One region of the Methylomicrobium sp. Wu6 genome, then DNA from elsewhere that is predicted to be linked to it. Evidence: riboswitches for the same ligand, from Rfam matches in the RefSeq annotation. Region 1 holds a riboswitch; the other holds the start of a gene.
The links. A riboswitch is a leader RNA that binds a small molecule or an ion and turns the genes downstream of it on or off. The one in region 1 is predicted to bind cobalamin.

Region 1 (3,424 bases):
GGTTAACAAGCCAGTTCGTACCGGCGGTTAGTTATTATAATGGATCGATACGAAGAAGTTTCGGTCCGAGGTAAAGTAAGTATCCACGAGTTGGTATTGTTTATCCAGCAGATTATTCTGCTTGGCGCTTAGCATCGAGTCTTTGTTGGAGCCTTGAGCGTATTTTAAGCTCAAAAACGATAGCTGACGGATCCCTGAAAGGTTCGCTGGTAATTGGTAGGATACACAACAGGCTGATTGGTGCCGAAGTCGACAAATTGCCCATTCGCGCCATTAAACAAATTTTGGATGCTAAAATCGACTGTCCAATGTTGGCGATCGGTCAACTGATAAGTGAAATTGGTGGAGTTGTAGGACTGCTGTTTGCCCAGGGAGTTGTCGAAATCGCCCTCCGCATAACTTTCCGATTGGTACTTATGGGAAAGGCTGATCAAATGGTAGGGCAACGGTAACAGCGAACTGGTGAATTGTTTACCGAGCGTCGCCAGCACGATGTGTTTCGGCTGGGCGCTGATTTGATAGATTTGTGAGCCGACCCTGGCCCGGGTATCCGTATAAACATAGTTAGCGCTGGTATAGAAGAAATCGAAATCCTTATAGACGGAAAGCTCTACGCCATATTTGGAAGACGAATCGTAATTGGTGTTTCTGAAGTTGGAACTGTTATAGTAAATCTCATTGTTTAAATCCGAATAATAAAACTCCGCCTTCACTTTGAGATCATCCTCCAGATGTTTGTACCCTATCGAGTAGGTATCCATTTCCATCGTATTGATGAAGCCGTTAAACGTTTTTCCAATCAGCGTAAAGTCGGGGGCAAACACCGGGGAAAAAAAACGGTCGATATCGGGCGATTGAAAGGCATGAACGTAGCTGGTAAACAAGGCATCATTCTTAGCCAGCGAATAATTCATGGCGGCGTTAACGCTTGTGGGATTCACAGATTTCGATAAAGGGTTATTCAACCCGTTATTGTCATGTTTGAAGGTGATAAAAGCTTGCCGAAAACCGGCATTCAACGATAATCGATCGTTCACGAAATAGTCGGCCGAAATGAAACCGGCGACATTGTTTTTTTTCGTCACTTGGCCGGATTCCGCGCGCAGATTATTGTTCAAATCGAAGCCGGCTAAAACGACAAAATCATCCTGGATACTTTGCAAGGTGAAACGATGATCTTCCCCTTCGTAATGCGGCAAATAGTCATAAGCGGGATACTTTAAATCCTTGGTTTTATTTGCATAGGTATAAGCCGCATTCAAACGATCATTGAATTTGTATTTTAATGCCGTCACCCAATCTTCCTTATGAACAATATTTCGTGTGCCGTTCATGACTGCGGCATTGGGATTTTGATTGAAGGCGTCCAGGGTCATCGCGCCTGTATAAACAACATTGGAGTCGTCCTTAATAAAAGAGGTTACGATTTCAAAATTGTCCTTTTGCAAACCCAATGTTGCTTTGCCGTTTACATTTTCAGTCGTATCCTTGCTTCCGTCCGCAAGGACCTGCTTTTTGCCTTCCGCATCGAGATAAGTAAAATTGCCGTCGGCCAACACCTTAAAACCCGTAAAATCGGTGACAGAGCCTAAATTGATATGTTCCAACTTGGTGTTGTACGTGCCGAAACCGGATCTTGCCGAGCCGTACAGAGGCTTCCTGTCGAAGGAGTTATTGGTACGGATGATGATGGTCCCAGCACCCGAATAATCGCCGTAAAGCACCGAACCGCTGCTTTTGACCACTTCGATTTTTTCAATCGAATCGATCGGCACGGAACCCAGTTGCTGAGGAACCATATCGATTTGATTCAACGATACGCCGTCAACAATGATGTTGATATTTTGATAGCCGTCGCCGTTACCGAATCCGCGCATCGACAATCTTGGGGTTAAGACGTTGCCGAAACTGGGGTCCGTCTGGATTTCCGTATTGTATTTGAAGAAATCCAACAGATTGCTGACGCCACTCTGCCTGATGTTCTCTTTGGAATAGATGGTCACCGATTTAGGGGACAATAACTCATCCGCAACAGACGAGTTAGCGGTTACGGTGACGGGAGAAAGCAATGCTTTATCCTGCGAATCTACATTGTAGTTTTTAACGGCTTCCTTCGCCGAAGGCATTTTATAGGATGGTTTGACTTCTTTTTGATCGTCGCTTTTGGAGTCTATGTTTTCTTCAGCAAACGATTGCGACGAAAACATAAGGCTGAAAAATAAGAAGTAAAATCGTGGATCGAGCATTTTATCCTCTGCGCCGCCCGCGCATTTGGGGTAAGTGACAGAGCGGAGGACAAAAACAGGAAGACGCAGGAACCGCGGTGACCTTGTCGTGGACAGCCCTCCGCTGTTCCGAGTGATACTTTCAGGCCGGTCTCCGGGCTCATAAGCGGCTGATGCCGGCATCATCGCCTTCCCATGCGTGTGCACAGTGGCTGTTGATGACGCTTAACTTATTTACCGTTGCGGGGGCAGCGCCGGCCTTGGAGTTTCCTCACCGGCTTCCCGTTTAACCGTTGATCCTAAGGGATCAACGGAACCTTAAAGCAGGCGGCAATTATAAGGGGTAGGGTTCAGATGTCAATGAAATGTCTGTTTTTTCGAGTGTTTTTAGTTAGCAGTTGGCGCACGCCTAGAAACCGGGTAGGGATCAATTCGCCGAGTCGTAGGCAGTGCATACCTGTTACCCGCCTTCATGGCGAACGTGGTAAACTGCCCGTCCCTTTCATTGCGTTTTTACGAATCCCTTGCCCCCGCTCAGCCTTTACGTGCACATTCCATGGTGCATCAAAAAATGTCCGTATTGCGATTTTAATTCCCACGCTGTCAAGGATGGCGCGCCCGAGGCGGCTTATATCGATGCGTTGCTGCGCGATCTGACCGAGGATGTCCGGCGCTATCGTATTACCCGGCCGATCCATAGCATTTTTATCGGCGGCGGCACGCCGAGCCTGTTTTCGCCGGAAGCTTTCGACCGTTTGCTGGAAGGCATTGCAAATCAGCTTCAACTGAGCGACGCGATCGAGATCACGCTCGAAGCGAATCCCGGCACTTTCGAAAGCCAGAAATTCGCCGAGTTTCGTGCGCTCGGCATCAACCGTCTGTCGATTGGAATTCAAAGTTTCGACGACAAGTTTCTCCAGGCGTTGGGCCGGGTACATTCGTCGAACGAGGCCTTACGTTCGGTCGACATCGCGCAGCAGTCCGGCTTCGACAATCTGAATCTGGATTTGATGTTCGGTTTGCCGGGGGCGAATAAAGACAGTGCCGTCAACGATATTCGGACCGCGATTAGCCTGGCCCCGGCACATATTTCGTTTTATCAGTTGACGCTGGAGCCGAATACTTATTTTCATAGATTTCCGCCGAAGCTGCCGAATGACGAGCTGATTTTTGCGGCCCAAAAAGATTGTCAGGCGCTA
Region 2 (3,424 bases), on a different contig from region 1:
CGCCACAGTTGCAGGGCCGGGACGCGCTTGAATAATTTGATTTCGCCGAGATCCGCGCGGCGCTCGTATTCGTGGTAAGCCGCGGCAAAGGCATGCCCGTACTTGTCGTGTAAATCCGGCACATCCGAGGGCGAGAACAAGGTCCACTCGGCGTTGTCGCTGATCCGCTGGATGAACAGATCGGGAATCCAGTGCGCGGTGTTCATGTCGTGCGTGCGGCGGCGGTCGTCGCCGGTGTTTTTGCGTAAATCCAGAAATTCTTCGATATCCAGATGCCAGGTTTCCAGGTAGCCGCAGACCGCGCCCTTGCGCTTGCCGCCCTGATTGACCGCCACGGCGGTATCGTTGGCGACTTTCAGGAAGGGAATCACGCCCTGGCTCTTGCCGTTGGTGCCTTTGATGCGCGAGCCCAAGGCGCGCACCGGCGTCCAGTCGTTGCCTATGCCGCCGGCATATTTCTGCAACAACGCATTTTCTTTGATCGCCTGATAGATACCGTCGAGGTCATCATCGACGGTACTGAGATAGCAGGATGAAAGCTGCGCATGCACCGTGCCGCTATTGAACAACGTCGGCGTGGAACTCATGAAATCGAAGCCTGACAACACCTGATAAAACTCGATGGCACGGGCTTCGCGCTCGATCTCGTTAATCGCCAGCCCCATCGCCACGCGCATGAAGAAGATTTGCGGCAGCTCGATACGCCGCTCCTCGATATGTAAAAAATAGCGGTCATAGAGGGTTTGCAGGCCGAGATAGCCGAATTTGAAATCGCGGTCCGCCACCAATGCTTGACCCAATCGGGTCAAGTCGAACTGCGCCAAACGCTTATCCAGCAAGCCGGTTTCGACACCCAACTTGATGTAGCGTGGAAAATACTCGGCATAACCGGATTGCATCGCGCCATGATCGACGCTTTCGCCCAACACTTCGGATCGAATCAGATCCAACAGCAAACGCGCGGTGACATAGTTGTATGCCGGTTCACGCTCAATCAGGCTGCGGGCGGAAAGGATCAAGGCGCGGCGCACTTCGTTAAACGAAATGCCGTCATAACAATCACGCACGGCTTGCTCGACCACGAGCTTCGGACTGACGTCTGCGCCTAAATCCCGGCAAGCTTCCATCACCATTTCGGTCAGTTTGACGACATCTAATGGCTGCCTGTTGCCATTAACCGTGATATGCAATGGTGCTGCGTCGTGTGTCCGGCTGGCCCGCTCGGCGGCATGTTTTTCCCGGTATAGGACATAGGCTTTTGCGACGTCGTGCTCCCCTGAGCGCATTAAAGCCAATTCGACCTGGTCCTGAATGTCCTCAATATGCACCGAGCCGCCGGAAGGCAAGCGGCGCATCAGTGCGGTTATAACCGTCTGGGTCAGCACAGTGACTTGTTCGCGCATTCGGCTGGATAGCGTGGTATGGCCATGCTCGACCGCCAAAAATGCCTTGCTGATGGCAATGGAGATTTTTCCCGGGTTAAACGGGACGGCCTCGCCATTGCGTCGAATCACTTGTAATACGGGTAAATTCGATGAAGGCTGTTTCGCATTTGAAAATACACCCGATGGTGTAGGGATTACGGTATCGTACATGGATAGCTCCTTAAGAGTAGGAGCGGGAATGACTGGAAAGACGCGACAGTCCGGCAACCCTTTGCATCCCGACAAGTTTGGAAACTTATCGATAAAGCGGTACTGAACCGTGCGCCAGTCTTAGAGACCAGCATGGCGGCGAGGAAGAGCTTACGAGGAAATACGCAAACTGAACCTGACCATCTGCCGAGGACACCCCGCCTCAAACGTGTTGACAAAAATGTACGGCAGGTCTCCTGGCTCTCGGGTCATCGCATGAGTTCGGCCTTCCCAAGCCGGAATGGTATCCGACTCAGTGGCGCATGATTGACTTCACACTCTTCGATTACAGTTGCGGGGGCAGCTCCGGTTTTAAGATGAACGTGTCGATTTATCTGTCACCGGATTCCCTTTTAATTCACTTTCAAATTGATCGTGAGAACCGTACGCCTTTTAAGTTAACATTGGCGAATTATCTATGTCAACAAAAAACACTATACATGGATGAAAATATAAAAATTACAACTATATATAGTTTTCATTGGGCAAGGCCACACTTAATATGAAAGATTGAGCTGCATTCAGTCTGGCCGGCGCGGCCTTGAACTTGGCGACCGAGAAACAGGTGAAGTTCAGTGACGAGGCAGAAAAGCGGATTTTGCAGCAGGATGTCGTTGCTGCGTAGCAAATTTAGCCGCTACGACCGTTCAGAAATTCTTAGCGTACTATTTTTCCAAATTCTGTGTTTCCCCTCAAAGACGATGTCAGCAAGGAGTCGAGAATAGGGCTTGCCGAATCCATGCTGTATTCATGGCAATCACAGACTCACGGCTCATGTCTTGCCACTCATCGTTAATTGTTTAATAATAGAAAACAGACTATCAACAAATAGAAATCAAATATAAACAGAATTTTTACCTAGGAACTTCTAATATTCCCCACCGTTAAAACCGTATTTATCAGCTAAATCTACAGGTAGGCTAATAAACCTGTATTTTTTAGCTTTGGCAACGGCTGTGAATCTATGAATATCCAGTGTGCCCAGAAGATTTCATCGTCTTGCTGCCCTTGTCCGGTTGCCTAATATTTAAGATCAAAAGCAAGTTCAAATGAAAAAATTCAACACCCTTATCCATGTTCGCCATTTGGTAGTTCTGATTTTGGTCTTTCTCGTGCCCTCGTTGAGTTATGCGGAAGAGACTACTGCTGCCAACTCGACCGCAGCATTAAACCTAACCCGCCACGTCATAGGTTACCTTTCTCTGTTTGTTACCGTTTGTGCTTATGTGGCCGCCATGTCGGAAGATGTGATCGAGTTGCGCAAGTCCAAGCCCATGGTCCTGGGATCGGCTGTTATCTGGTTTGCGATTTGCATTTATTATGCGCTGCATGGAGAAGCCAAGACGGCGGCATTGGCGTTTGAAAGCAATCTACTCGCCTATATCGAGCTGCTGCTGTTTATCCTGGTGTCGATGACCTACCTGAATGCCATGGAAGAGCGCGGTATTTTTGACGGACTTCGGATTTGGCTGTTAAGCCGCCAATACAGTTACCGGCAACTGTTCTGGATTACCGGTGTTCTAGCTTTTGTTCTATCCACCGTGATCAGCGGTCTGGCGGTGGCTTTAATCATGGGCGCAGTAGCGGCGGCAGTAGGTAAAGATAAACCGGGATTCGTGGGTTTGGCCTGCGTGAATGTTGTTGTGGCGACCAATGCCGGAGGGTCGTTCTGCCCTCTGGGCGGCATTTCCACCCTGTTTGTTTGGCAAAAGCATATCCTGCATTTCACCGAGTTTTTTTCGATAGCGGTTCCTTGCCTGGTTAACTTTCTTATACCCGCCGTTGTCATG

Region 2: another riboswitch for cobalamin. It lies ahead of U2W12_RS08600 (ribonucleoside-diphosphate reductase subunit alpha); the one in region 1 lies ahead of U2W12_RS12630 (TonB-dependent receptor).

The regions. Positions count from the first base shown of each region.
Region 1 covers NZ_JAXUHN010000083.1:4,470-7,893, forward strand. The annotation lists gene U2W12_RS12630 (TonB-dependent receptor) at 171-2,207, opposite strand; cobalamin riboswitch at 2,353-2,561, opposite strand; gene hemW (radical SAM family heme chaperone HemW) at 2,750-3,424, shown strand, end outside.
Region 2 covers NZ_JAXUHN010000070.1:24,045-27,468, reverse strand. The annotation lists gene U2W12_RS08600 (ribonucleoside-diphosphate reductase subunit alpha) at 1-1,595, opposite strand, end outside; cobalamin riboswitch at 1,804-2,036, opposite strand; gene nhaD (sodium:proton antiporter NhaD) at 2,684-3,424, shown strand, end outside.